Regions from separate parts of the Alkalibacillus flavidus genome, predicted to be linked through region 1. Evidence: riboswitches for the same ligand, from Rfam matches in the RefSeq annotation. Region 1 holds a riboswitch; the other holds the start of a gene.
What was found. A riboswitch is a leader RNA that binds a small molecule or an ion and turns the genes downstream of it on or off. The one in region 1 is predicted to bind lysine.

Region 1 (15,214 bases):
GAAGATCCTGAACATCCTGATAAAGGATAATGGCACAAAATTGACCGGACAACAAATATCCGGTCAATTATGAATCCACTCGTTTCATGACAAAATAAGCACAACCAAAATTACAGTATTCATACAAATAATCTTCTAATGTCGAAATCTTCGTGTCAAATGTGGCTTTTTGATTTTGGTCATCATAGAACCCTTTTAAACGTAATTGACCAAACCCCCAATCACCGACAATATAATCATATTTCGTTAAAATATCGCTAAACCGCTGTTCAACCACGTCTTCTTGGAAGCCTTCGCGGTAATCATGGATTAATTCGTATTGTTGTCCTAATAACTCCATCACTTATCACCTCAACTAGTATCAGTTTATCATAAAACCTTTTCAATACGCTTTCATGATTTCAAAAAAGATGACCATACTACAGGTAGATATAACATAAAAGGAGTATCTTAATATGGCTTTTCACCGTTTAATCATTCTTGTTTTCATCTTTTTACTAAGTAGCAGTCATTTACCGTTAGCAGCTGAGGAAACTCCAGATGAAGCACGCATGCAATTATACAAAAAAACAGCAACACTAACATCCATTCCGTGGACGACGTTAGCTGCGATCGATCAATACGAGCGGAATATTAACGATGTTAATGATGATCGTCTTACCAGTATACAAGTAAAACCTGAGTGGTGGTTCGGTTTGTTAGCCACTGATGAAAACCCTTCACACTATGAAGCCACAATACAAGCATTTAATGGCATTGGCAAAGATGGGGATGGGGATGGTTATGCCAATCCACACCATGATGAAGATGTTCTATATACAGTCGCTAAATGGTTAAGCGACGAAATCGCATCAGGCAAGTCAATTAAACAAAGTTTAGAGACGTATTATGATCGTGACAAAGCAGCTAAACTCATCACCCAATACCGTCAATTATTCCAGCACTTTCAAACAACTGATTTAGATGAACACGCCTTTCCAATTCCGTCACATTACAATTACTCATACCGATCAACATGGGGAGCAGGCAGAGGGTATGGCGGACGACGCATTCATGAAGGAACGGACTTGTTCGCATCGTATGGCACACCCGTACGTTCTGTATCTTACGGCGTCGTAGAAGTAAAAGGATGGAACAAATATGGTGGTTGGCGTATAGGTATTCGTGATGCAGACAATGTCTATCACTACTACGCACACTTAAACGGATTTGAAGATTCGATCGAAGAAGGGTCAATTGTTGAGCCAGGAGATGTCATAGGCTACGTCGGCGCTTCTGGATATGGCCCAATCGGCACATCCGGTAAATTCCCGCCTCACCTCCATTATGGTATGTATCGCGATAATGGAAAAAATGAATGGGCGTTTGATCCCTACCCGTCATTAAAACGTTGGGAACATTAAAATGCGAGCAGAGAGGAACCCTCTCTGCCCGCTAAAATTTTCATAATTATTAGCCTTATTACTGACCAATCATATTAATGAAGTTTGTAATTACGATGTACAAAATACCCGCTGGCGCGACAATACGTAGGAACCAAATCCAAACAGCACCAATCGCTGTATCTTGTAAACCTGTTTCGCGTAGGGCTTCGATTCTATTCCAGCCCCAACCAACGAATAGAGCTGTCACTAAACCACCTAGCGCTAATGTGTACTGCGCTGTAAATTTGTCTAAAATATCTAAGAACGTAATTGTGTCGCTAGATGGATCAAGGAATGCGAACAACTTCATTTGCGTTAATGCTGGTACCGCACCTTGCGATATTGCTGACAAAACACCGAATAGTGTAATGATAGAACCAGCAACAAGTGTTGTCGGCTTACGTCCAACATTGAATCGACGCATTGCCCATGATACACCGACTTCTAATAATGAAATAGCAGATGACAATGCGGCAATTCCGACGAATAGGAAGAAGAAGATACCGAATATCGTACCACCTAAGCCCCATTGGCTAAATGCTTCAGGTAATGTCATAAATAATAGTCCTGGACCTGCACCTGGCTCCATTCCGAATGTGAACACGATTGGGAAAATCATGAGACCCGCAAACACAGCGAAGAACGTATCAAATACAACTACTGTTCCTGCCGCTGATGGTAAACGGGATTCTTTCGGTAAATATGATGCGTACGTGATCATAGCACCCATACCAAGTGATAATGTGAAGAATGCCTGACCAACAGCTGCACCCCATACGTTAATGTCACCTAATGCATTGAAATCAGGTGTGAACATGAAGCTTAGTGCTTCACCAGCACCATCCATTGTTAAACCGAAAACAGCTAATACAATAATAAGAACGGCTAGCATCGGCATAAAGGTACGGTTCGCAATTTCGATACCTTTCTTGATACCGAAGAAAACGACACCGATAACAACAGCCATGAATAAGAAATGCCAAACAACTGGACCAACTGGACTAGCAATAAACTCTCCAAAGAATCCTTCAAAGCCACCAGATTCGACATTGCCTGCCGCACCGGTAATATAACTAAATAAATAATAAAAGACCCAACCGGCAATAACACCGTAGAACGACAGGATTAATGTCCCTGACAAGACACCTAGAAAACCACCAATTTTACCAAACGATTTTGATTTGATGTTTTCAAATGAATGAATCGCATCTGATTGACCGCGTCGACCTACTGTAAATTCAGCTAATAAGACGGGTAGACCAATTAGGGCGATACAAATAAAATAAGCAATTAAAAATGCAAACCCCCCGTTTTCCCCTAGCATATAAGGGAAGCGCCAAATGTTACCTAGGCCTACCGCTGAACCAACAGCCGCAAAAATAAAACCAAACCTAGTCGCAAACTGCTCTCTTCCTTGCATAATCATATTCCCCTTTCTGTTTTTTGTTTGCCGTACAAAAACTTGTACGGGTGCTCACTTAAATATATTGATTATTTTGTTTTATTATAATTTTATGACAATTATTTTGCAAGTCTTTTCAGAAAACTTTCTTTAGACTTAGCAAAAAAGTCACAAAATTCAATCAACAGGTGAGCGCCAACGCTTATAATCATACCAAAACTCCAAATGTTTTGACAACAATCTACGCGAAAAACTTTTTTATGACAAAAAAACAGAACACCTCTTCTGCAAGAGATGTTCTGTCATAAGGGTTATGATCATCTTTTTAGTATCAATACAAGCCCTAAGAGTGCCCCGAGTGTGACGATTAAACTAAGTACTGCTGATGTCGTAATGGCAAGGGTTATATAACCTAACAATGCTGTTACAGCGGCGATTAACGCATATGGGATTTGGGTCACAATGTGATCGATGTGGTTCGACCCCGCACCCGTCGACGATAACACCGACGTATCTGAAATAGGTGAACAGTGGTCACCGAATACCGAACCAGCTAATACAGCTGACAGTGCCGGAATGACCATCGTTGGATCGAGTTCTACAGCCATCTCGCCAGCAATCGGTAGCATAAGGGCGAATGTGCCCCAAGATGTTCCGGTCGCAAAAGCTGTTACGCCTGCTACAAGGAAAATCATAAGTGGTAAATAAGCTGGGCTAAGATTTGCCTCTTCAACGAGACCAACTAAATATTGGTCTGTACCAATCGCACCAATAATAGACACAATCATCCAAGCTAAAATCAAGATATAAATGGCTGGTAGCATCGCTTTAATACCTTGCCAAGTCACAACGAATATATTCGATTTGTCACCTGGTTGAACGGCATATAACAAGACCGAAAGTAATACAGCTAATGTTCCGCCAGTCACTAGGGCTAGGTTAACATCTGTATTCGCAAAAATAGATACGAGAGTCACCCCGTCTTCACTTGCTTGTACACCCGTTATAACCATCACTGTCATTGTCGTTATAAGTAGTGCTAATAAGGGCAACAGCAAATGATAAACGCGTCCGTTTTGATTTTCAGCAACTTCCCCTTTTATATCACCTGGAACGTCTGGGTTAGCAGGGTCAATTAAGTCACCAGTCGTTTCTGCTCGTTCTTCATGCTTTTTCATTGCCCCAATATCGAGCTTGAAGTAAATCGCTAAGAAAACAAGTGCAATCGCCGCAATCGCATAAAAGTTATAAGGAATCATTTGGATAAACGCACCTAATGCAGAGTAATCCGATAATTCATGCGTCGCAATCACTGTCGAGATAATCCCAATAATATAAGCACCCCAACTCGATATCGGCGTTAAAACGGTGACTGGTGCCGACGTTGAGTCAATTAAATAAGCTAACTTTGCGCGTGACACGTTTTGACGGTCCGTAATCGGGCGGGAGACTTGACCGATTGTTAAACTGTTAAAATAATCATCAATAAAAATAGCAACACCGAGTAACCCTGTCGTGTACTGAGCACCTTTTCGTGACTTAACGCGGTTAACGGCCCAACCACCGAAAGCTTTAGCGCCTCCTGTAGCGGTTAAAAAGGCGATTAAAATACCTAACAGTAATAAGAAGACGACGAGCTGGATACTCCATATATCCCACGCCCCTTCAGCATAAAATGATCCTTGAAATGACATCCAAATTCGTTCAAGTGTCGCTAGTAAGTCATAATTTTCTACCATTAAAGCGCCAATAATGATTCCTGTCCCTAATGATAATAAGACTCGACGCGTCAATAACACGAGTAAAATCATAACTAGTGGTGGTAATAACGACCAAAAAGTTCCTTCCATGTTTGTTTCCTCCTTCAATTTTTTCGAGAAGTCCGTCCGTCGAATGCTTTATCACCATAATGCCCTCATGTGATAAAGCCATACATAATAAAAAAAGTAATGATAGAGAAATCTACCATTACTTGTATCAGTCGGTTATTTCTCGATCAGTAGCTCCCCGTTTTACGTACGAGAGTGTATTTTTTGTTCAAAAATACACCAACACTTAAAGGCTGACCCCCTAAGTACTTCGGCATTTAACCCTTTCACATATGATCCTCGTTGTCATCCTCCCATATGTTACTGATGCTAAATGCACCTCTACCTCATCGATTGATAAGGTTATATAAAATTGTCATACAAAAAGTAATATACCATGCTCTTTTACTGTTGTAAATCCCTGAACGGTATCGAAATATTCGGTGAATTACCGCCACCATCATTGTAAAATTCCGGTACTTCACCTTGGATAACGCCTATCGAAACAGGAACGTGCGTTTCAACTGTTGTCGTTTTTGTCGCAAATGGAATCACGACTTGCACATTGGCTTGAATAAAAATATCCAATTCGATCATTGCATTGTTTATACCGTATTCCGTCAGACGTCTTTCTACATCCGATTGCACATCCCCAATAATACGAAAATGGACCGGAACTTGTGGCCCTAAATTGGCTAACAGCGCATTGTTCGTTGCTTGGCCGATGGGAATTCGCACAATCGCTCGGTGGTCTTCCACTTGATCTTCTTCCAAGACGACATCATCTTCTACATCAAAATCCAATGATTCTTCAGGTGTTAATTCACCACGTTCGATCCGTTTTAAAAAATTTTGTACCCGAAATGTCGTATTCCGTAACACGCGATTAATGACGACACTATTCCAATTTACGGTGACAATATTGCCTTCATCATCTGTTTCAATATCGATCAAATCCTCAGCTTGTAAGTCGTCTACAATTCGACGGCTTACCGCTTCATTAATTGCTTCTCGTGCGAATTGACTCGTTTTCGTTTCAGCCATTTCAATGAGTGTAGGTTCAATACCACGATTAATTAACCAAATCGATAAGAGGGTTGCTATCGTAAACACGACAACGGTCATCATGAATATTTGTCCAAACGTCTTAGGTTTACGACGTCGTGTCCATCTAAGATGCTTGATTTGGCGCACAGCAAATCCCCCCTCACCACCAGTCTATGCACAGATGATAGGGGGCATGTGTCGCCAATCATGAAGACGATAGTGATAATAGGGCATGACGACCAATCATTCCTTCATACCAACCGTATTGCTCTTTCGCATATGTCGTCACCTTTTGCAGTGGGGCGTGAATGAGCGCGTCTCGATTACGAACCCCGACTGCACGTGCGGCTACAATTTGCCGGTCACTCAACTGGTCGCTTAACAGATCCACATCTAAGGCGCCGCACATAATATAACCAATATCGTTTGAAATGATTAACAAATTCGTTTTCGGTAACTCAACATGTGTATAAGTAAATGGTTGGTCATCAATCCAAATCGTTTCTACATGGATCAATGCCATCGACCTCCTTTGGTATTACGTTATGTAAAGTAAAAAAAGAAGTGTCTGTCCAACACTTAAGTATTAGACAAACACTTCGTTAAAACATCACGCAAAAATTCTGGCATGAAATATTGCTTCTGCTCGACATGAGAAATCGATGGAATAAGCCATGGGAATGAAAACGTATCAGCCGTTGCCAATGTATATGACTCATCACTGTCCACTAACTTATCACCAATGTATACCGATTCAATGACTTGATGATCATGACTATACTTTAATGTTAAGTTGGCATATACCATCTTACCTAAGATTTCACCACGAAAACCGAGACCTTTCAATTCATTATATTGAAAACGTTCTGACTCAAACAAACGCACCGTTTCAATCAATTCTCGACCCGTCATCGTCATTTTGCAAGGATTCATCGGATGCGGGCAACTTTCGTGAATCTGTTTTTTCGTAACAGATCCTTGTTCAAAACCGGTTAACAACAATCCTGAATTTAAAGCAGCCACGTCAGCAGTCGTCCACTGGCGTAATTCTTCCACAAATTCACGCATTAATGTCGTTTCTTCAAACCATTCAATCGGATATGCGTTGTTAAGATAAGTCACTGATTCATTCAAATGCTCGTCAGCGGTATCTTTCCACTCATCCAATGCTTGATATGTCTTATCATCCCTCTCATCTGAAACAGGGATGGCGTTACCTGCCATCGACTCGATTTCACCTTTGTCGTGATCATACTGAATATGGATATAACCGTAATGAAAACCTTGTTTACCGACAGCATTAATAATCGATCCGTGTTCAATTCGACCTTGTTCGATTAAATGGTGGGTATGCCCTCCAATAATGACATCAACAGGGTACTGCTCCGCCATTTGTTCATCTTCATATAACCCCAGGTGAGATAAAACAATAACAATATCACACATTTCCCGTAATAACGGAATGTACTCATCTAAAATAGCTTTCGGATCTTCTACTTGCCACCCTAACAGTTCATAAAACTTTTTAAATGGTGCCGTAACACCTAATACACCAATCGTCGTACCATAATCTGTCGTTAAAATATGATAAGGCTTTAACCAGTTAGGACTTGGTGATTCAATAGGCGCCACATTCGCACATGTTATTTGAAAATCTGCTTCATCATATAAATGATACAGTTCATCACCCGGTAATGTAATGCCTTCATTATTACCTAGCGTAACAACATCATAACCAGCCTTATTGAGTAAATCGACATTCGCCTGGCCTAACGTTGCCTCCGTTATAGGATGAACTCGGTCTAGATGATCCCCGTTATCAAGCAACAGTGTATAATCACCTTTTGCTTGATGGATTGCTTGTTGATGCTTAATGCCAGCTATCACATGAGGCCAATTATCGAAATAACTATGTAAATCACTTGTGAAATATAAATGTAGTTGTTCTTGCATCATACAGATACGTCTCCTTTAAGATCCTTTTTTCCTTTCAAACGTATCGCAATGTTAGCTTAACACGGTCTTATCATGACGAATCTAATCTTTATATCGACTGAATAATTAATCTTATGCCGATTATAAACATAATAATGCGTAAAATCCATTCGATCACTTGGCTATTTAACTTCTGATTCACAACAGCACCTAAATAACCCCCTAGCCACGCACCTGGAATGCTCATAAACGTGTATAACCACATTACATGACCAGCGCTAATATGCGCAACAGACGACGTGAAACTAGAGAAAAAAATCATAAACATCGACGTTGGAGCTGCAATATGTGCTGGAAAGCCAAATAATAATATCATAGCTGGTACCATAAGCGAGCCACCACCAACACCGAATAAACCGGACATCATGCCGACGAAAAAGGCGATAGTAATACCTAGTATCGCATGGTACGAATAAGTCGTTGACAATCCTGCTAAGTCAAACGTACGCGTCACGTGAAAACGACCTGATTTAATGGTGTGATCGATAGGTTCGTTAATCGCTTTCTTTTTAACGAAAAACATCGCTGTCACGAGTAACATTAATAGCCCAAAATACAACTGAAACGTATCAATTGCGACAAACTGATTAAGATACACGCCTGTTAAAGCACCAGGAATACTGCCTGATAAAAATAACGAACCACTGAATACATCAACTCGTTTACGTTTTAAAAAAGTTAATGTCGAGGATAAACCGGTAAAAATCATAACGATTAAGGACATCGCCACGACATTTTGCGGTGTAACCCATGAAAACCCCTTGAAAAAGTCAGCGAAAAACAACAAGACAGGCACAAAAATAACGCCGCCTCCTAAGCCAGCGATACTGCCTACAAATGAGCTCAACAGCCCAATAATAAACATGATAGCTAACACCATTCTGTTTCATCCAATCTACCTAAATTAATGGTCACTCTCCCTATCATAGCATATTTTATACGGTAATGAGGTATGTTACACTAATACATTTGTGACAATCAACCTTGCAATTCCTATAAAAAATTGAAAGAATAAGTTATAGAGACCTTTTAGGAGTGGACGAAATGAAACGAATTGCTGGAAGTCGTGTTATTAAAACTGGACTAGCTATCTTTATTACAGCCTTTATTTGTGACCAACTCGGTTGGCCTCCCGTTTTCGCTGTTATTACGGCGATTGTGACGATTGAGCCAACTGTCTCACAATCGATCAAAAAAGGACTTGTCCGTTTTCCAGCCTCAGCGATTGGATCATTTTATGCAGTATTATTCATTACGTTATTCGGACACGCCCCTATCACTTATGCGTTAGCAGCTGTTTTAACGATTATGACGACTTATCGTTTGAAATTATATTCAGGACTTCTCGTGGCGACGTTAACGTCTGTTGCGATGATTGATGTTATTCACGCGAATGTCATTTTATCGTTCTTCATTCGTCTCGGCACAACGACAATTGGATTAGTCGTCTCAACATTAATTAATTTATTCATCTTGCCACCTGATTACTCGCAAGATATTAAATTAAAACTCAATAATATGGCAGAACGGACAGGAAATGCAGTGGAACAAATCTTCCATCGCTATTTAATTAATCATATGGACAAATATTACTGCCAAACAACGCTAGATGACTTAACAGAAGATGTTTTGAAGATAGAATCACTGATTGAATACCAAAAAGACGAAGCAAAATATCACCCGTTAACAGCCGATGAACGCGATGACTTACATCGTTCCGAACGGCAGCTTACACGGATTAAGCTCATGATTTATCATATGGATAATATTTTAAATACACCGCTCACACAATTACAATTGCCTGAAGCGGAACGAGACATGATTTTAGAATCCGTGGAAGAGTTAGCTCATTCTATGAAAGAAAGTACACGTTTTGACCTGGAAACACATCGACAAAAAGTAAAACAACTGATGGCATTATATTGGAAGGATAGCGATCAATTAAGCGCTCACAAAGAAGATTACACAACAACATTCCCAGCCGAAATCATTGTACTATACGAACTCGTATCGATTTTTTATTTAGCTGAAAATTATTATAGTCAAAAAGGTAAAACATAATTAAAATCCCGCCACAGCAGAGGCTGTAGCGGGATTTCTTATATTAACCGATAGATCCTTCCATCTCGAATTTAATCAAGCGGTTCATCTCAACGGCATATTCCATTGGTAGTTCTTTCGTGAATGGCTCGATGAAGCCCATGACGATCATTTCTGTTGCTTCTTCTTCAGAAATACCGCGGCTCATCAAGTAGAATAACTGCTCTTCAGATACTTTCGATACTTTCGCTTCGTGCTCAAGAGAGATGTTCTCGTTTAGCACTTCGTTGTATGGGATCGTATCTGATGTGGATTCATTGTCCATAATGAGCGTGTCACATTCGATGTTCGAACGCGCACCTTCAGCCTTCTTACCGAAGTGAACAATACCACGATACGTCACCTTACCACCTTGTTTCGAAATCGACTTCGATACGATCGTCGATGACGTATTTGGTGCTAAGTGGTGCATTTTCGCACCTGCATCTTGGTGCTGTCCTTTACCAGCAAGCGCAATCGATAACGTGTTACCACGTGCGCCTTCGCCTTTTAGAAGAACAGATGGGTATTTCATCGTTAACTTAGAACCTAAGTTACCGTCTACCCATTCCATTGTTGCGTTTGCATCAGCAGACGCGCGTTTTGTAACTAAGTTATAAACGTTGTTCGCCCAGTTTTGGATCGTTGTATAACGGCAGTACGCATCTTTCTTAACGAAGATTTCAACGATCGCACTGTGTAGTGAGTTCGTCGTATAAACTGGTGCTGTACAACCTTCGACATAGTGTACAGATGCGCCTTCGTCAACAATAATTAACGTACGCTCAAACTGACCCATGTTTTCTGAGTTAATACGGAAATAAGCTTGTAGTGGCGTTTCAACTTTCGTGTTCTTCGGTACATAGATGAATGAGCCACCTGACCACACAGCTGAGTTAAGGGCTGCGAATTTGTTGTCAGACGGTGGAATTACTTGACCGAAGTATTCACGGAATAACTCTTCGTTTTCTTTAAGCGCTGTATCCGTATCCTTGAAAATAACGCCCATTTCTTCAAGTTCTTTTTCCATGTTGTGATAAACTACTTCAGATTCATACTGAGCAGATACACCAGCTAAATACTTCTGTTCAGCTTCTGGGATACCAAGGCGATCAAACGTCTGTTTAATCTCTTCAGGTACTTCATCCCATGAGCGTTCTGTTTGGTCAGACGGTTTAACGTAATACGTGATCTCGTCAAAGTCTAACTCATTTAAGTCGCCACCCCATTGTGGCATTGGTTTTTTATGAAATTGTTCATACGCTTTCAAGCGGTACTCTAGCATCCATTCCGGTTCTTCTTTTTGGCGTGAAATTTCACGCACAACATTTTCTGTAAGGCCTCGTTCTGTACGGAAAATCGAAACGTCCTTATCATGGAAACCGTACTTGTAATCACCGACTTCAGGTGCTTTCTTAGCCATACTGTCACCCTCCTTCAAAGATTATGCAAAGACTTAATTAGCCTTTACGATTCTTCTTTTTCAACGCCTTGTTCCATTGCTTTCCAAGCCAATGTCGCGCATTTAATACGCGCTGGGAACTTCGCTACACCTTGTAAGGCTTGAATATCGCCTAATTCATCAAGGTTAAACTCATAACCTTCCATCTCTTCACCGAGCATCATGTCTGAAAACATTTCCGACATTTTCAACGCATCTTCGACTGTTTGACCGATAATCACTTGTGTCATCATCGATGCTGATGAAAGGCTGATTGAGCATCCTTCACCTTCAAATTTCGCATCTTGAACGATGCCGTCTTCTATTTTGAGTTGCAAATCGATGCGATCACCGCACGTCGGGTTGTTTAACTCGACTGATAAATGTTCACCTTCAATTTGCCCCTTGTTGCGTGGATTTTTGTAGTGATCCATAATCACTTGTCTATATAAGGTATCGAGATTGTTAAAAGACATCGCCGAAAAACTCCTTCGCTTTCTTAAGGCCTTCGACAAATACATCGACATCGTTTTTCGTGTTATATAGATAAAAACTTGCTCGTGCTGTCGCAACGACGTTCAATTCTTTCATCAGTGGCTGTGCACAATGATGGCCAGCACGAACGGCTACTCCGATTGAGTCGAGAGCTGTTGCTAAGTCATGTGGGTGTACATCATCTAAGTTGAATGTCACAAGACCCGCACGCTCTTCCGGACCATAAATCGTAATGCCGTCGATTGTATTCATCTGTTCTAATGCATATTGTACCAATTCATGCTCATGTTTTTCAATTTGTGTCATTCCAACTGATTCAAGGTAATCAATCGCCGCGCCTAGTCCGATAGCACCTGCAATAATTGGCGTGCCACCTTCAAACTTCCAAGGCAGTTCTTTCCACGTTGAATCGTATAAATTTACGAAATCAATCATTTCGCCGCCAAATTCAACAGGTTCCATATTTTCAAGCAACTCTTTTTTGCCATATAGAACACCAACACCTGTTGGACCACACATCTTATGTGCGCTGAAGGCGTAAAAATCAACGTCTAAATCTTGCACATCAACTTTCATGTGCGGCACACTTTGCGCCCCATCAACAACCATCACAGCGCCGTTTCGATGTGCAATGTCAGTTACTTCTTTAATCGGGTTAATCGTTCCAAGCACATTCGACACATGCCCCATCGCGACGATTTTAGTATTTTCGTTTACCATCGCTTCGACATCTGACAATGCAATCGTGCCATCTTCTTGTAATGGTAGGTACGTTAATGTGGCACCGGTTGCTTTTGCTGCTTGCTGCCACGGGATTAAATTACTATGGTGTTCCATTTTGGTTAACAAAATTTCATCACCTTCAGATAAGTTGGCACGGGCGTAACTGTATGCAACTGTGTTTAACGCTGTTGTCGTGCCACGCGTGAAGATGACTTCTTTTACTGAAGACGCATTAATAAATTTTTTAACTTTTTTACGCGCTCCTTCATAACCATCTGTAGCATGTGAACCTAATGTATGAACACCACGGTGCACATTGGAATTGTATTGCTTATAGTAATTCTCAACCGCTTCAATGACTTGAGCCGGCTTTTGAGACGTGGCAGCACTATCTAAATAGACAAGCGGATGGTCATTGACGTCCTGATCAAGAATCGGAAAATCACGACGAACATGATCTAACATTGTCATTAGTATACTTTCCCTTCGATTACTTCACGAAGCTGTGATTGTACCGTTTCGATAGGAATTTCACGAACGACTGGTGCTAAGAAACCATGAATGACGAGACGCTCAGCTTCTTGTTGACTAATACCACGACTCATCAAGTAGTACAGTTGAATTGGATCAACACGACCTACTGACGCTGCGTGACCTGCTGTTACGTCATCTTCATCAATTAAAAGAATTGGGTTAGCGTCACCACGTGAGCCTTCTGAAAGCATTAATACACGTGATTCTTGTTCAGCATTTGCTTTCGTCGCACCGTTTTCAACTTTTCCAATGCCGTTAAAGATCGATGCTGCGTTATCCTTCATAACACCGTGTTGTAAAATATATCCTTCTGATGCAAGACCCCAGTGGCGAATATTCGCTGTGAAATCTTGCTTTTGATTACCTCGGCCAACACTGACGGCTTTAGCATGGGATAGAGAATTATCGCCAACTAAATTCGTCACGTTTTCTGATAACGTATGACCGTCATTCATTTGCCCTAATGCCCATTCTAATGTAGCATCACGTTCAACATGGCCACGACGGTTTACATATGATGTTGTTCCTTGTGCGAAGTTATCGACCGCACCGTACGATACTTTCGCACCATCTAGTGCAAATACTTCACTTACAATATTTGCGACTGTCTCTGTCTCATCATTGTTAGACACATAGTTTTCCACGTATGTGACTTGGCTGTGTTCATCCGCAACGAGTAGCACGTGATTAAATAGTGCCGCGCGGTCATCTTCTTGCCAGAAAACGACTTGAATCGGTTCTTCAATGACAACATTTTTCGGCACATATAAGAAAATACCGCTATTCATTAAAGCTGCATGACGTGCTGTTAATTTATTTTCATCAATAGAAACGCCATCTTGCATGAAATATTTCTGCACAAGGTCGCTATGCTCGTTCATCGCTGTGAAAATATCTTCGAAAATAACGCCTTTTGCTTTCAAGTCATCTGATAATTGTGCATAAGCAACATCATTGTTACGAACAACAATTAAATTGCGATCTTCTACATTCTCGCCTAATAATACACGAATTTTCTCAGGAAGTTCATCAAAACTTTGAATGTCACTACCTGCAACATCGTGTTCAAAATCTGTGAAATTCCAGTTTTTAATACGTGTTTTTTCTGGATTTGGCATTGGTAAATCATCTGCCAAATCGATTGCTTTTTGTCTTATATCTTTAAACCAAACTGGTTCGTTTCGTTTATCTGAATAATTCGCGACATAATCCTTGTCAAAAGGTAATTGTGTATCGACTGCCATTCGTTACCCTCCTATCGTATTACGCTTCTTGGCCAACTGTTTCGTCATCGATTCCTAGTTCTTCTTTAATCCAGTCATAACCTTCAGCCTCTAGGCGTTGAGCTAGTTCTGGACCACCTGATTTAACCACACGACCTTGCATCATTACGTGTACATAGTCTGGTGTGATGTAATCAAGTAAACGTTGATAGTGTGTAATGATTAAGCAACCAAAGTCGTCACTACGCATTTCGTTGATACCTTTTGATACGACTTTTAATGCGTCGATGTCTAGACCAGAGTCAATTTCGTCTAAAATAGCGATTGCTGGTTGTAGCATCATTAATTGTAAAATTTCGTTACGTTTCTTCTCACCGCCTGAGAAACCTTCGTTCAGGTAACGTTGAGCCATGTTTTTATCGATTTCAAGTGTATCTAATTTGCTGTCCATGTCTTTAATGAACTGCATAAGTGGAATTTCATCGCCTTCTTCGCGCTGAGAATTAATCGATGAACGTAAGAAGTCAGATGTTGTAACACCACTGATTTCACTTGGATATTGCATTGCTAAGAAAAGGCCAGCTTGTGCACGTTCGTCAACTTCCATTTCAAGTACGTCTTCACCGTCAAGGTAAATTTCACCTTGTGTAATTTCGTACTTAGGATGTCCCATCACTGCACTTGCTAGTGTTGATTTACCTGTTCCGTTTGGTCCCATGACCGCGTGGAATTCGCCGCCTTTAATAGTAAGGTTAACACCTTTTAAAATTTCTTCACCTTCAATTTCAACGTGAAGATCTTTGATTTCTAAAGTTGATCCTGCCATTTGAATACCTCCAGTTCAATTTTATCGTGTCTGGTCATTCTCAATTTATTCTCATTGTTAGTTTATAACATTTATAAATAATTATCAACTTATTCTATTTGAATAACCAACAAACACGCCACTACCTATTATAATAAAAATCGTCACCTTTTTAAACGTAAAGCCTTTTTAAATGATGTGAGATTTAAATACTAAATTCAATTATAGGAATGGTGAC
Region 2 (15,214 bases), on a different contig from region 1:
ATCACAATATCAACAACGGACTTTAACATAGCTTTTTTCATAAGTAAAGAAGCCTTGGTATGTGCGTATCAACACATAACCAAGGCTTCATTTAAGAAAAAAGGGGGAACTTTTTTCAAGCGTTTTCGCCGTAATAGTATACCCCTTTTGTCACAAATTAAACGTTCGTGCATCAAGATTTAAGGTCATGAGGCTTGTATCCTCTTAAGGTGAGTTCGCGTTCGATTAATTGAATAAAATCGTTATCTAACTTTAACCTAATAGCTTCACGGTAGGCTTCGATTAATGTCGTATCATTTAGTTCGTACACGTTTAATCCTCCTGCTTACAATGATGGGATTGTCGTGTTGATGAATCGTGATTCATTTCATTAGTATACACGATGATTTAAAAAAGTCCAGCGTTTTCAACGAAAGTTTAAATAATTTTATTTAAATCCAACAAATTGTTAATAATTATTGAATTTCGAATTATTTTTGTGGTGATTTTAGTCGAATTTTGTATAGTTTTTGTCGAAATGCGCATAAGCTATATTTTAGACAGAATCGTCAGCAATGTGTTTATATGAAAGTAATCATTAATATAAAGTAGGGATAATATGAGTGAAATCGGTTGGCGTTTGCAACAGCCATATATGCAGTTACCAGATAAGTTTTATGAAGAGATTGAACCTGAGCCTGTTCGGGATCCACAGCTTGTTTTTCTAAATGGAAATTTAGCGCAATCGCTTGAGTTAGATCCTTATAAATTGCAATCAGAAGAAGGTGTGCAGCAGTTAGTCGGTAATCAATTGCCACATGGTGCTCGACCGATCTCGCAAGCATATGCAGGGCATCAGTTTGGCAGTTTTACAATGTTAGGCGATGGCCGAGCCCATTTACTGGGTGAACACGTTACATCAGATGGTAGACGATTTGATATTCAGTTAAAAGGATCTGGTCAAACGCCATATTCACGCGGAGGTGACGGGCGTGCGGTGTTAGGACCGATGTTACGCGAATATGTCATCAGTGAAGCGTTGCATGCTTTAGGTGTACCGACGAATCGCAGTTTAGCTGTGTCGGTGACAGGAGAGCCTGTCCGACGTGAACAGACAGAAATCGGTGCGGTGTTAATGCGCGTGTCAGCTAGTCATTTACGTGTCGGAACGTTTCAATATGCAAGGCAGTGGGGAAGTGTTGACGATTTAAAAGCACTTGCTGATTATGCGCTTGAACGACATTTTGAAGGGTATGAAGAAGCAGACAATCGGTATTTGTTTTTGCTTGAAGAAGTTGTGAAACGTCAGGCAAAAACGGTTAGTCAGTGGCAACTAATCGGATTCGTTCACGGGGTGATGAATACAGATAATATGACGATCAGTGGTGAGTCGATTGACTACGGGCCGTGTGCGTTTATGAATACGTATGATCAGGAAACGGTGTTTAGCTCGATCGACTTTTACGGGCGATATAAGTATGGTAATCAACCGAAAATCGCCGCTTGGAATTTAGCGCGATTTGCGGAAAGTTTACTGCCGTTGATTGGTGATGATGATGAGACGTTAAAGCGTGCAGAAGAAGTGGTGCACCGGTTTATTGATTATTACCGTGATGAATGGATGCGAGGTATGAGGCGGAAGCTCGGTTTAGTCAATGAAGAAGACGCTGATGAGACGTTAATTGATGATTTATTAACGTTGATGAAAGAGCATGAAGCGGATTTCACCAATACGTTCCGTGGCCTGACGTTAAGTGAATATGAAGGGATGGCTCTATTTCAAATGGATGGTTTTAAAGAGTGGAAGAGTCGATGGGAAGAGAGGTTAACGCGTCAAGAGGCTAAGAGTGATGATGTGGCGGAATTGATGCGTCAATCTAACCCGGCCATCATTCCGCGAAACAATCATGTTGAAGCAGCGATCCGTGCGGCTGAAGAAGAAGGTGATTTGTCGGCGATGGATGACTTACTGCGGGTGTTATCGAATCCTTATGCGTATTCCGACGAGCAAGAGGCTTACACCGAGCCACCTGATGAATCAGACGATGATTTTGTGACGTATTGTGGAACATGATAGATGAGAAAAAGGGTGAGCTGAAGTGTAATCTTCAGCTCACCCTTTTTGCATGTAAAATTGGATTTATGAAATAACTCGACCGAGTTATTTCATAAGTTCCCTAACTTATCTCAAAAGTTAGCGGATTTATCGAATAACTTTAACGACTAATCGCAATTATTTCAAAAATTGGCGAAGTTATCTCATAAATGAGAGCAGTTATTTAATAAATCCGCGGAGTTATTAAATAACTTAAACGTTTAGAAGTTCGCGGATGTCGTCTTCGGTTAAGTTTTGGAACGATGATTCGCCTGGTTGGATGACATTTTCGATGAGTTCGCGTTTTCGTTGTTGCAGATTGTGAATTTTTTCTTCGATTGTTCCTTTTGTGATTAACCTGAAAACTTGAACGACGTTTTGCTGGCCCATTCGGTGAGCGCGGCCCGTTGCTTGTTCTTCCACAGCTGGATTCCACCACAGGTCATACAAAATGACCGTGTCCGCGCCGGTTAAATTAAGTCCAGTGCCGCCTGCTTTTAACGAAATTAAGAAAATATCTTTCTCTCCATCATTAAATCGGTTCGCCATATCGATGCGTTCTTTAGAAGGTGTTTGGCCGTCTAAATAAAATGCATCAATTCCTGATTCGACTAATTTGTTTTGGATGATCTGTAACATACTCGAAAATTGCGAGAAAATAAGCATTCGTTGATTATTAGCTCGTGCAGTTTCAATCATCTCAAGCAACTGATTTAATTTACCTGATTCGCCTTCATAGCCGTCAATAAATAATGACGGATGACAACATAATTGACGCAGGCGTGTTAATCCGGCTAAAATTTTCATCCGGTTTTGTTGAAATCCTTCTGCCGATAAGACGTTAGCTGCTTCGCTTTGAATTTGTTCTAAGTACCCTAAATATAGTTGTTTCTGTTCCGTTGTTAGCTCGGAATGTTGCACAGATTCGATTTTATCCGGTAGCTCGCTTAATACGTCCTCTTTTAAGCGGCGCATGATGAACGGTCGGCTCATCCGGGCGATTTGTTTTTCTGGTAATTGGCGAAAGGCTTTTTTTGCAGGGAATAATCCCGGTAATAACACATCAAAAATCGACCATAATTCATCGAGTGAGTTTTCGATAGGTGTCCCGCTTAGCGCAAACCGTTGATGTGCACGAACCGTTCGAACGGCTTTCGCTTGTTTCGTTAGATGGTTTTTAATCGCTTGTGCTTCGTCTAAAAACATCGTTGAAAACGTGATGTCGCGGTATAAAGGTTCGTCTTGTCTAACAGATGGATAGGATGTCACGATCACATCATAGCTAGCCACATCATTTAACACTTTCTCCCGTTCATGAGCAGGGCCGTGTGCGACGGCGACATGCATATGTGGTGCGAACTTTTCAAACTCTGCTTGCCAGTTATAGACGAGTGAAGCGGGTGCGATAATCAGTGCTGGTTTATGCTCGCCTTTCCGCTCATCTTGCTCTGATGCTAAGAAGGTAATGCTTTGTAATGTTTTACCTAAGCCCATATCATCTGCTAAAATGCCGCCGAAGTGATAGCGGCTGAGCGATTTCATCCATTGAAAGCCGAATCGCTGATAATCGCGCAAGTCAGCTTGGATCGATTCAGGAATCGGCGCTTCAAATGTTTCTGGATGTTTAATATCTTCAATTAATTGTTGGAACGCTTCGTTGTATCGCGTTTTCAAGCCTTGTGAAATCTCGTTAATTTGGAGTCCGCGATAAGCGGGTAATTGGATCGATTCCTTCTCTAAATCGGATTGATTCAGTTCTAATTCATTCACAATCGATGACATTTGCGATAATTGGTCATCATCGAGTGGCACGAAAGCCCCATCAGATAAGCGGTAATACCGTTTTTTCTCTTGAACAGATTGAATCATCTGCCGAACGTCATCAGGGTTAATATCACCGAAATCAAATTGTACATCTAATAAATTTTCTCCGGAGTCAAGATCGACTTGGACCGTTGGTGTTTGTAAGTCGTCTTTCAGCAATCCTTTCACTCGTTGTGTCGAATAGACATTAATCTCTTCTTGCAGATACGGCAATTGGTCATATAAAAAAGTGAAAATCTCATCTTCTTCATCTAAATATAAATCCTCGCCGTTGAATTTAAAAGCAGACCCTTCGATCATCGACATGATCTCATTTTCTTTTACGGTATCACGAATTAAAATTTGATCGGTTTCGCTCGGTCCACTACTCGTTAACGGGTCAAAAGTTTGCCCGTCATAATCATATGTGAGAGTGGCCGTTAATCGTTCGTCATCTAAATCCATGTGCATGCTAGCCTCGAGTGGCGGTTGGTTCGATTTAGATTTAACTTCTTCCGATAAATTAACCTCTCCGACTTGGTTTAATTGTGGGACGACACCGGACATAAAGGACGTCATTTGATCTTCTGGCACCGTAAATGACGGTTGTGGGTTAAATCGTAATAATCTATGCATTTCTGATAAAATAGCCATTTGTGAACGATCGACAGGATAAAATTGTTCATCATATTGAATTAAGTAATGGTCTTGAAACAGAGTCATGTTTTTAAAATGATCGAAATTAAAAACGTAATCATCATTCTCTTCGTAAATATGATATTGAAATGGGACCTTATCATTTTCCCAATACATTTGATCGAATGAACTGACCGTCGTTTCTAAACGACAACGACATTGTGATAATGCTTTGAGTAATGAATGAGCGACGACTGGTGTAATGGTAATGCCTTTTGGGGTCGGTGGTGATTGGAAATGCCCATCATAAAACACATCATTACGGTATAAATCCAACAATAAATCGATGACACGTTGATCTGCTTCAGAAAACGCGTGGTCTTCCGGTTTATATTGAAATTTTGGAGTGAATTCATGCTCTTCTCCGTTGTCTAAGTTTTTAAGAAATTGACGCATGTTTTTAACGACATATAGTCTATTCGTTCCTACTTTCATTTCAACTGCTAAGTGGTTGTCAACGCCTCGTTGGAAGTGGCGTAGTGTGAATTCGACGTTTAACGTTTCTTTTGTATAGGCATGTTTCGTTTGATGATTAACGTTGGACAATGCATGAATTAATTCGCCCGAATAATCGCGTTGATCTTGCTTTCGTATTAACTTACCGCCTCGTCTTATTAGTTCGGAATCGTCTTGTGCAATTAAAATGAGCGTTGCTACGATATGTTTGCATTCCGAATGATCCGCAAATGCTGGGCAATTACAGCCGCAACGCCATACACGATTGTCGATTTGAATGCGTACGTGATATATGTCTGAACCAGCTACATTGGCGTGATATATTGAGTTAGTAAAGTCATATTCAAGGTCGATCACGTTTCCGTTGATATAATAGCCTAACCCGCGAGAATAGGTTTTTGGCTTAAATGTGTCTTTTATTTGAGGGGTCGTAATCATTGTCGTTCATCCTTTAACCGTTTAAATTCGCATATCTATTTATTTTATCATATTTAGGTCCGTTTTTGTGGATTGTTCCAAACGGGCATGTGTTAATTTTCAAAATCATTTGTGAACATTTGTCAGAGTGCGTAGACGAATGATATGAAAGTTGTTATAGTAAAATAGAACCATTTCCTTAGGATTAAATATGTGATGAATGGCAGGGATGATGATGCAGCTACAGAATCACGGAATCGTTAAAATTGCTTCCGTCGTGTTGTTGAGTTTTATAGTTATGATGGCATTATATAATGCTCCGCAAATACGATCTATTGTGGGACCTGGTGTCTTAGCAATGGGCTCTGTCGCTGTATCGTTTTGGTTATTCCGCCAATATTGGATGTTAGATACACAGAATAAATATTTCTGGTTGCTACTAAGCTTAGGTATGATGTTGTTTAGTTTGACGAATATTTATTATTTCATTGAGAAATTCATTCTTCCTGTCGATCAATTTACGTCAGCTACTAATTGGTTGTGGGTGCTCAGTTACTTAATCTTTTTTATCGCGTTAATATATAAAATGCTGATCCTAACGAATTACAGGGCGAGTCAGCAATTAATTTTCAATATAATTATATTGATTACATTTGTAACGTCCCTTAGCCTGCATTATATTTTAATGCCAATGCTCAATTTAAGCCGACGTTCTGCAGGGGGCGCAAGTGTTGAGCTAGTGTATCCCATTCTTGACTTAATCATTGTTGTAGTGGCTGTAGTGTTAATGAATTTGACGTGGCAAACGGTGCAGGTGAAATGGTATATCGTGTTAGGCTTTTTGACGTTAATATTAACAGATTCATTGTATTTTTATTTGTCGGTGATAGAAGGCATTGAAATTGGTAGTTATCTTCATTCGTTGTGGTTGTTGGGTGTTTTATTGATTGGGCATGCGGGGACGTTCGCGAAAAATCATGATGATATTAAGTTGTCACGATACGGCCACCAGTTTTCTTTACGACAAGAAGTGTTTTCGTATGTGGTGGGTATATTACTTGTATTGTTTGTGATCAACAGTTATGGCTGGGAGTTAAATAGTTTAAGCTTGGGTTTATCGTTTATTATGATCATGATGATGATTAGAAATGTATATTTAATAAGACGCAACATGCATCTCGTGAAGCAATATCAATATTTGGCTTACCATGATGTGTTAACAGGGTTGTACAATCGTTCGAAGTTTAACGACGATTTATCGTTATATGTTACAAAAGCGACAGCACATGATGAATCCTTAGCTTTAATTATGATGGACTTAGACGATTTTAAGTCAGTGAATGATGGTTATGGACATCACGTTGGCGATGAATTGTTAAAACAAGTCGCTAACCGGCTTAAAAATAGTTTGAGTGAAGAAGCGTTTCTTTACCGATTAGGCGGTGATGAATTTGTCACGTTGATCCCTCGAGCAACACAAGTTGATGCTGATTGGATTGCCGACCGGGTTGAAGAACAATTTCAACATTCGTTCAATATATTAGGCGCAACATTGCGAATGAAACCGAGTATCGGCATGAGTTTTTATCCTAATGATGGCCATGATGGTGATGTGTTATTACAACGTGCTGACGCTGCAATGTACCAGATGAAATATGACGACAAAAAACACGTAGGAATGGTAGCTAAACAGACATAACAATCTCAGGTACATTAAACACAAATATGAATATACCAGCTAATAGAATCATGCCACCTTCACTTAGTGTCACGAAAGCACGCATTGGTGTATCGGAATGCCAATATTCAAAGTGGGCATCTCTCAAAGGTCCAGCTAAACTGATGCCGATAATAAATACTAACCATATATGTAGTAATGAGTCTTGTGCCATAGCCATGGTGGCTGGGAGGATGAAGAATAGACAGAATGCATAACCTATTCGCATCCACGTTTTGATTTTATAGTGTAAGTCATTGATTTTATATGGTTCAAACGAGAACGGTTTACGTTTGATGTTTTGAACGTTTAATGCACGGCGAACCGACCATTTGACGAATTCAGTCAACAAGACAAATGTCATTATAAATAGAATGATATAAAACATGAGCATAGACTACCTCCAGTTTATTAATTAATCATATAAATACAAAAAATGAGCCAAAGACACTAACTTTGGCTCATTTTTTGTATTTAACCGACGTCTTGACTCGTCGTGTAGTTTTGAATGAGTGGTGTTAAGGATGCACGCTCTGTATCATTTAATGGTATGAGTGGCAGGCGCACATTTCCGACTGGGATACCAATTTGATTAAGAGCTTCTTTAACTGGTGTCGGGCTTGGTGCTGAGAACATCGCATTCATAAATGGCATGACATAGCCGTGCATTTTAGCAGCATAGGCTGTGTCGCCGTTGCGATGAGCATTGAGCATGTCTTGCATTTCATTACCGATGATATGCGATGATACAGACACAACACCTGCACCGCCGACAGCAAACGTCGGTAACGTCTGGCTATCTTCACCTGTGTACAGTGTGAAGGCATCATCTGTTTGATTAATAATTGTTGTGACTTGATCTAGATCGCCGCTTGCTTCTTTGATAGATACGATATTGTCGACTTGTGATAAGCGAATGATCGTATCTGCGCTCATTCCAACAGCGCTACGTCCAGGAATATTATAAAGCATGACTGGAAGTTCGACGCTATTTGCGATCGTACTAAAATGCTGATACATGCCTTCCTGTGACGGTTTGTTGTAATAAGGTGTAACAAGCATGATGGCGTCGACACCGATTGCTTCTGCTTCTTGTGACAGTTGGATCGATGCGCGGGTGTTGTTTGATCCTGTGTTCGCAATCACTGGCACCCGCCCGTTGACTTCTTCTGTGACAAAGCGGAATAGTTGTAATTTTTCTTCATGTGTTAACGTCGGGGATTCGCCTGTTGTTCCAGCAACCACTAACCCATCTGTTCTGTTGTTTAATAAGTAGTTAATCAGCGTTCGTGTTGCTTCAAAATCAACATTGCCTTGTTGATCGAATGGCGTTACCATCGCTGTAATCACTTGACCGAAATTCATCTAATCACACACCTTTTAAATTATTTATTGTGTCCTTCTAGGTGTGGAGGACCAAAAAAGCAACAACGAAGCGACGGGGCTCGTTGTTGCTTTAGAACGTCAATTTGTTCTAAGTCAGAGATAGCCCTCCATATAGTCGCCTATATGACAGCTCTGTATTTATTTAACACAGAACCAGCTTTACGGTTGTGAGAACCATAAAGCTTCGGCAAATCCCCCTTTCCTTATGCGTCGCAAGAGCTCACTCTCCTCAACATAAGTACTCATGGTGTTTGCGCCTCTATCCTTACTTTAAAAGTTTAAAATAAGAACTGTTTTAATTGTAACTTTACTGTACCAAAATTACGCACGAATAACAAGTTATTTGCTAGGAATGACTAACTTTTTTGCACCGGCCACCTGTGGTTTGCTTTCCTATGTTAAAATTTGATTGGAAACGTCATGATTACGAAAATGGAGGAGACAACATGGAACAACATATTATCTTTTTTGATTTAGATGGAACATTACTTAATTCATCAAAACAAGTACCTGAATCAGCGGTCAAAGCTGTGCAAACATTAAAAGATAACGGTCATATCGTCGCGATTGCAACAGGGCGCGCGCCGTTTATGTATGAACATATTCGAAAACAATTAGGTATTGAGACGTATGTTAGTTTTAACGGGCAATATGCCGTCTCAAATGGTGAAGCGGTGTATCGTCATGCGTTAAATCCGGATAGTCTACATCATTTGGTTGAGCATGCCGTTGGAAATGATCATCCTGTTGTGTATTTAGATCATGAAAATATGAAAGCGAATGTTCAATCAAGTGTGTTTGTGTCTGAGAGTATGGCGACCCTTAAGCTTGGGCAAACAGCTGATTATGATCCAGCCTACAAAGACCGTGACATTTATCAAGCGTTATTGTTTTGTGAAGATGGTGAGGAAAAAGAATACGTTGAACGCTATCCGGATTTTGATTTTATGCGTTGGCATGCTTATTCAGTTGATGTCATTCCGTCAGGTGGTTCGAAAGCTGAAGGGATTGGCTATGTGTTAGAAGACGTTGGCTTGCCGCGTGATCGAGTTGTTGTGTTTGGCGATTCGATTAATGATTTAGAAATGTTATCGTCATTCGACCAAAGTGTGGCGATGGGAAATGGTCATGATCGTGCAAAAGAAGCGGCCAATTATGTCACAGCAGAAGCTGATCATGATGGAATTAAACAGGGGTTAGAGCGATTAGGGTTAATATAAAATAAAGCGAAGGCTGATTTAATAGCCTTCGCTTTATTTTTATACTGTTTTAGCCGCAGTGATGGCTTGGTTGAGTTGGTCGACGATATCATCGCCTTCTTCGATGCCAATTGAAATTCGGACGACGTAATCATTGATGCCAAGCTTATTTCGCTCCTCATCTGTAAGGGCGCGGTGCGACGTTTTGCTAGGGTATGAGACTGTCGTTTCAACCCCCGCTAATGTCGGTGCGATTTTTATCCAGCCAAGTGACTTAAAAAATGTCGTAACATCAAGGTTGTGCGCCAATTCGATCGTGACAATGGCGCCGTTACCATGATGTGAAACGAATTCAGGGTAGTAAACGTGTTTAACGCCGTTGTTTTCGCTTAAATGCGTTGCGACTTGTTTCGCATTGGCGGATTGTTCGCGCATCCGTAAAGCGAGCGTTTTAACCCCTCGGACTGTCAACCATGCTTCATAAGGGCTTAAGTTCATGCCGAGTCCGACAACTTTCTGATTCGCTTTAGCAATTAAGTCTGGATCACCAACGATAACGCCCGATGTGACGTCACTATGACCGCCTAAATATTTGGTAGCACTATGAGCTACAAGGTCCACACCAAGTGTGTAAGGTTGTAATAAGTACGGTGTTGCAAATGTGTTGTCGACCATTGTTTTAATTTGATGATCACGAGCGATTTGGACTAAGCTTTCGATCGCCTCAACGCGTAAAAAAGGGTTTGTTATGGATTCAGTGTACAACAGTTTGGTGTTTGGTTGGATCGCGTCAGTAATGGCATCGTTCGAGCTGAAATCGACTAACGTATAATCGATGCCTAAACTAGCGAGTTGTTTTGTAATAAGTTGTTGTGTTCCACCATATAAGTCTTCAGCTGCCACAATATGATCGCCAGCTTGAGCGACGGCAAGAATGCCTGCCATAATTGCAGAAATCCCGGATGACGACGCGACGCCGGCTGGTGCTTGTTCTAGCTCTGCAATCGTTTGGCCTAATTCGGCAGTGTTCGGATTGTTTTCGCGTGTATATAAATACGGAACCTCACCGGCATAGTATTGTTCAATATGATCGAGGTCGCGGAATGTAAAAGCGGACGTCTGATAAATGGGTGTCGTTTTAGACGTCGTTGCTTCGGTTTGGTCAATTTTTTGATGGACGATTTGTGTATGGATCGATTGTTTGGACAATGAAGTCACTCCTTCTCGGTTAACACTATGTCTTATTAGTATAACCGATACGACTTCGATGTTGTCAAAGCATTAGTCACCGTTTCGAATCGTATTTTTAACAAGGCAGTAATCTACTGTTTTTAATGATTCAAGGTCAGTGCCACCTGCATAAGAAATCGCTGATTGCAGATCTTCAGTCATGCTTGTGAGCGTGTCTTGTAATGCCCCTTTGTAAGGAACGTGAAGCTTTTTGCCTTCGACATTTTTTCGTTCGCCTTTTTGAAATTCAGAAGCCGAGCCGAAGTATGTTTTGTAAGGTTCTCCGTCAACGGTGATGAGTTCGCCTGGCGATTCGTCATGGCCTGCGAACAGGGAACCGACCATGACCATAGAGGCGCCGAACCGAATCGATTTCGCGATATCGCCATGTGTGCGTATGCCGCCATCTGCGACGATGGGTTTTGTTGCGACTTGTGCGCACCATTCGATCGCACTTAGTTGCCAGCCGCCAGTACCGAAGCCGGTTTTGAGTTTCGTAATACATGCTTTGCCCGGTCCGATCCCAACTTTGGTCGCATCTGCGCCTGCTTGTTCTAGTTCAGTCACACCTTGAGGGGTTCCGACGTTACCAGCGATGACAAAGGATGTCGGAAGCGCTTGTTTGATTGTTCGGATCATATCAATCACAGCGTCTGAATGGCCGTGCGCGATGTCGATCGTGATATAATCGGGTGTTAGTGATGCTTCTTTTAAGTCATGGATTAACGTGATGTCATCTTGTTTAACCCCGACGCTAATCGATGAGATTAAGTCGCGCTCGTGCATTGTTTGGACGAACTCAAAGCGACGTTCAGGATTGAAGCGGTGCATCACGTAAAAATAGTTGTTTTCTGCTAGTGTGACAGCAAGCTCTTCGTCAATAATCGTCTGCATATTGGCTGGGACCACTGGAAGGCGAAACCAATGTGGGCCAAACTGAATCGACGGGTCACATTCTTTACGGCTTTCGACGACACATTTATTCGGAATGAGTTGCACATCTTCATAATCAAATTGTAAAGTCATACTAATCTCTCCTAAAAAACGAATGTTTTCGAATGATTTAATAAATTTGTTCGTTCCACATAAAACTGTAACGAATTTTGATGAAAAGCGCAAGAGTTAAAAATGAACTTTTTTATACATTTGTTCAAAAATGTTCGTCTTTTACGTGAAAATGACCTCTACCTGAGGTGGGTAGAGGTCATTGTGGTTGCCAAATCCGTTCGATTGTCGAATTGTTTTGTTCATCAATTGTTAATAAGTGGACGTCTGGATTCGTTAGTCGTGTGAATGCGGCGCCGTAACCGAAGTGATGAAACAATATTGGGATGATGCCGCCGTGTGAGACAATGGCCGTATGTTGGCTCGGATGTTCGATGATATCGTTTATGGCGTTTATCGCACGATCGCGTTTGTCAGTCGGTGATGAAGATTCGATCGCATTTAACGAAATGTTCGGAAACAAATCGCCCAAATGGGTGAGCCATGCAGGATATTGTTCGGATTTGATCAAACCTTCGCCGATACGCCTTTCAACCTCAATCTGCTTACCATACTGTTTGGCGTACGGTTCAACCGTTCCTACCGCTCGGATAAATGGGCTTGCGATGAGCCGGTCAATCGGGTATTCGTTAAGAAATGCGGCGAGATTTTCGGCTTGTTGTTTTCCAACCGTCGTAAGTGGTGCCTCTGGTTCCTGGCCCATCGCTTGCGCGTGACGAATAATATAAATAGACTGTGTCATATAATCACCTCGTTAAGCTTGTATGTTCCCTTGCTAGTCAATTGATAAACGTTGTGATGTCATAACAATTATGTAACAATAAATTTATCAAAACGAGAAAGGCGGATGTTTATGCTAACATGGCATGAAGAACAAGTTATACCTGTACATATCGACCATGTATGGACGCTATTTCAACCAGATCAACTGCATCGAATTATGCCGAATGTCGTGAAACACGAATTGGTTGAAGGGAATCACGGTGAACCTGGTGCTAAATACGAACAATCGTACCAACAAGGCAAACGTGTCGAGACGTATATTGTTGAAACGCTCGAGCATGATGATCAACCAAATGAGAAGCATTGGAAGATGAAGTTTGCGATTGGTCGCGCGTTTCAGATCGAAACCGAATATACGTTAAAAAAGCAAAATGATTCGGAAACGTTATTCATTTATAAAGGTAAAAATGAAGGGACGAATTGGTTCGGCAAATTGATGATGAAAATGATGTCTCGTAAAAGTAATGATAAAGTGTTGACGAAATTCATGAACCGTGTTGAAGCAGAAGCGAAAAAAGAAGTGGAGCAAGCGTAGTCAATCAGCTACGCTTGTTGTATTACTGTATGACTTTTGCAACGAATTTCCGGCTTCTCGGTCCGTCGAATTCACAAAAATATAAGCCTTGCCAAGTCCCTAAGACGAGTTGACCTTGCTCAATAATTAACGTCTGTGCATGACCAACCGTACTCGTTTTCATATGTGATGCTGTGCTGCCTTCCATATGACGGTCTTGCGGATCATCCCACGGGTAAACGTTGCGAAAACGTCTGAGCATATCCGTTTTGACATCAGGGTCGGCGTTTTCATTCACGGTCAATCCAGCTGTGGTATGCATCGAACTAACAACGACGATGCCATCACGCACCCCGAGTTCCTTGATCCAACTTTGGACTTGATCCGTTACATCGATCATTTGATCATGATGGTCTGTTTTAACGTGAAATGTTTTAAACATCAATGGTCACTCCTTTACTTCGATACCTTTATCATAACACGGACTATAGACATCATTTCAATTTATTAAATAAGTGCTGCTAGTTTTGAAATAAGTCGTTTAAGTTATTTCAAAACATGAGCGATTTTTGAGATAAGTAGAGGGAATTATTTAAAAAATAAAGTGGGCGCACGTCTTTTAGATAGGTTAATCTATATGCTATAATATGGCTGGTATTTAAATAGAAGGGGCATTAGCTCAGTAGGGAGAGCGTCGTGCTGGCAGCGCGAAGGTCATCGGTTCGAGCCCGATATGCTCCATATTGATCACAAACTGAAAGGTCAGTTTGTGATTTTTTTGATCGATTCAGCATTTCGCCGATAATTGAGCGGAATTCGCCGATAACGCAACGAAATTCGCTGATACTAGTAGAGAAATCGCCGATAAACCAACATCAAAAAACCTGGCTACGATTGCCTATGTTAAATAAAAGTGATTTTAGCGTATAATGAAACTAATAATGAAATCATAAGGGAGCCAGAATGATGGTCAGATTACTCTTAGTTGGAGCGATTATATTTGGTATATTGTATTTTGTACCAGTCCAACAACTCGTAACGGATGAGAAAGGAGAATTTTCGTTTAATGATGTCGTTGATGATGTGACAGAACGTGTGTCGTCAATCGATTTTGAAGCGATGGCCGTGCATGTTATTGATGCGGTGGATTACATGGCTCAGTCTTTACTAAATCTAGATGACCGCGAAGCATCACCAACGTACAATCCGAGTGAATTAGAAGACGAAGGACGGACGACAGAGATAGACACGAGTGATTTTGAGGCTCAAGATTTAGAGACTGAAGTGCATCAACTTGTTAATCAACGACGTGAAGAACATGGCTTGGACCCTTTAACTTTTTCCGAAGAAGTGAGTGTTGTAGCGCGAGAAAAGTCGCGTGATATGGCGATAAACGACTATTTCGCTCATGAATCACCAACTTACGGCACGCCTTTTGAGATGATGGACCAGTTTGGCTTAACGTACCGGCAAGCAGGCGAAAATTTAGCCAAAGGTCAACGAACAGCAGAAGAAGTGATGGAAGGGTGGATGAATAGTGAAGGCCATCGAAAAAATATTTTGCACGATGGTTTCACAGAGATCGGTATCGGTTATGTAAAAGACAGTCATCAGACGTACTGGACGCAAATGTTTATAGGAAAATAACACTACATTCTCAATGTGCAAATCAATTGACGAACGTGCGTTCTCGTTGTAATATATATTTACTTCTAATACACCGTTGAACAAGGTGGTGAGAGAACTTGTTATATGTTGATAATGCCACGTAATATGATGACTGTATTATTTTCGTAGTACTCTTTGACCTTAAAGGTAATTAAATTTACGAGGTGATTTAAATGGATGGTCATGTTTATGAATTACTTTCTAAAATTAGTGACGATATGTCGGATATGAAAACAGAGATGGGTTCTGTAAAAAATGACATAGGG

Region 2: it holds a riboswitch for lysine, as region 1 does, so the genes downstream of both, dapA (4-hydroxy-tetrahydrodipicolinate synthase) here and ABID56_RS08765 (Na+/H+ antiporter NhaC family protein) in region 1, are expected to answer to the same signal.

The regions. Positions count from the first base shown of each region.
Region 1 covers NZ_JBEPMX010000008.1:63,668-78,881, forward strand. Annotated here, with positions in the region: gene ABID56_RS08745 (cytosolic protein) at 1-30, shown strand, start outside; gene ABID56_RS08750 (YutD family protein) at 68-343, opposite strand; gene ABID56_RS08755 (M23 family metallopeptidase) at 456-1,403, shown strand; gene ABID56_RS08760 (sodium-dependent transporter) at 1,462-2,844, opposite strand; gene ABID56_RS08765 (Na+/H+ antiporter NhaC family protein) at 3,144-4,676, opposite strand; lysine riboswitch at 4,819-4,987, opposite strand; gene yunB (sporulation protein YunB) at 5,040-5,828, opposite strand; gene ABID56_RS08775 (YunC family protein) at 5,887-6,198, opposite strand; gene ABID56_RS08780 (bifunctional metallophosphatase/5'-nucleotidase) at 6,261-7,637, opposite strand; gene ABID56_RS08785 (sulfite exporter TauE/SafE family protein) at 7,726-8,556, opposite strand; gene ABID56_RS08790 (aromatic acid exporter family protein) at 8,721-9,737, shown strand; gene sufB (Fe-S cluster assembly protein SufB) at 9,781-11,178, opposite strand; gene sufU (Fe-S cluster assembly sulfur transfer protein SufU) at 11,223-11,672, opposite strand; gene ABID56_RS08805 (cysteine desulfurase) at 11,662-12,885, opposite strand; gene sufD (Fe-S cluster assembly protein SufD) at 12,885-14,192, opposite strand; gene sufC (Fe-S cluster assembly ATPase SufC) at 14,212-14,997, opposite strand.
Region 2 covers NZ_JBEPMX010000005.1:56,536-71,749, reverse strand. Annotated here, with positions in the region: gene sda (sporulation histidine kinase inhibitor Sda) at 173-310, opposite strand; gene ABID56_RS06210 (protein adenylyltransferase SelO) at 599-2,053, shown strand; gene ABID56_RS06205 (DEAD/DEAH box helicase) at 2,288-5,467, opposite strand; gene ABID56_RS06200 (GGDEF domain-containing protein) at 5,682-7,145, shown strand; gene ABID56_RS06195 (hypothetical protein) at 7,132-7,557, opposite strand; gene dapA (4-hydroxy-tetrahydrodipicolinate synthase) at 7,638-8,528, opposite strand; lysine riboswitch at 8,642-8,819, opposite strand; gene ABID56_RS06185 (Cof-type HAD-IIB family hydrolase) at 8,996-9,769, shown strand; gene ABID56_RS06180 (trans-sulfuration enzyme family protein) at 9,809-10,957, opposite strand; gene ABID56_RS06175 (GMP reductase) at 11,030-12,004, opposite strand; gene ABID56_RS06170 (histidine phosphatase family protein) at 12,183-12,725, opposite strand; gene ABID56_RS06165 (SRPBCC family protein) at 12,837-13,301, shown strand; gene ABID56_RS06160 (secondary thiamine-phosphate synthase enzyme YjbQ) at 13,324-13,722, opposite strand; tRNA gene ABID56_RS06155 (tRNA-Ala) at 13,949-14,021, shown strand; gene ABID56_RS06150 (CAP domain-containing protein) at 14,247-14,927, shown strand; gene ABID56_RS06145 (hypothetical protein) at 15,122-15,214, shown strand, end outside.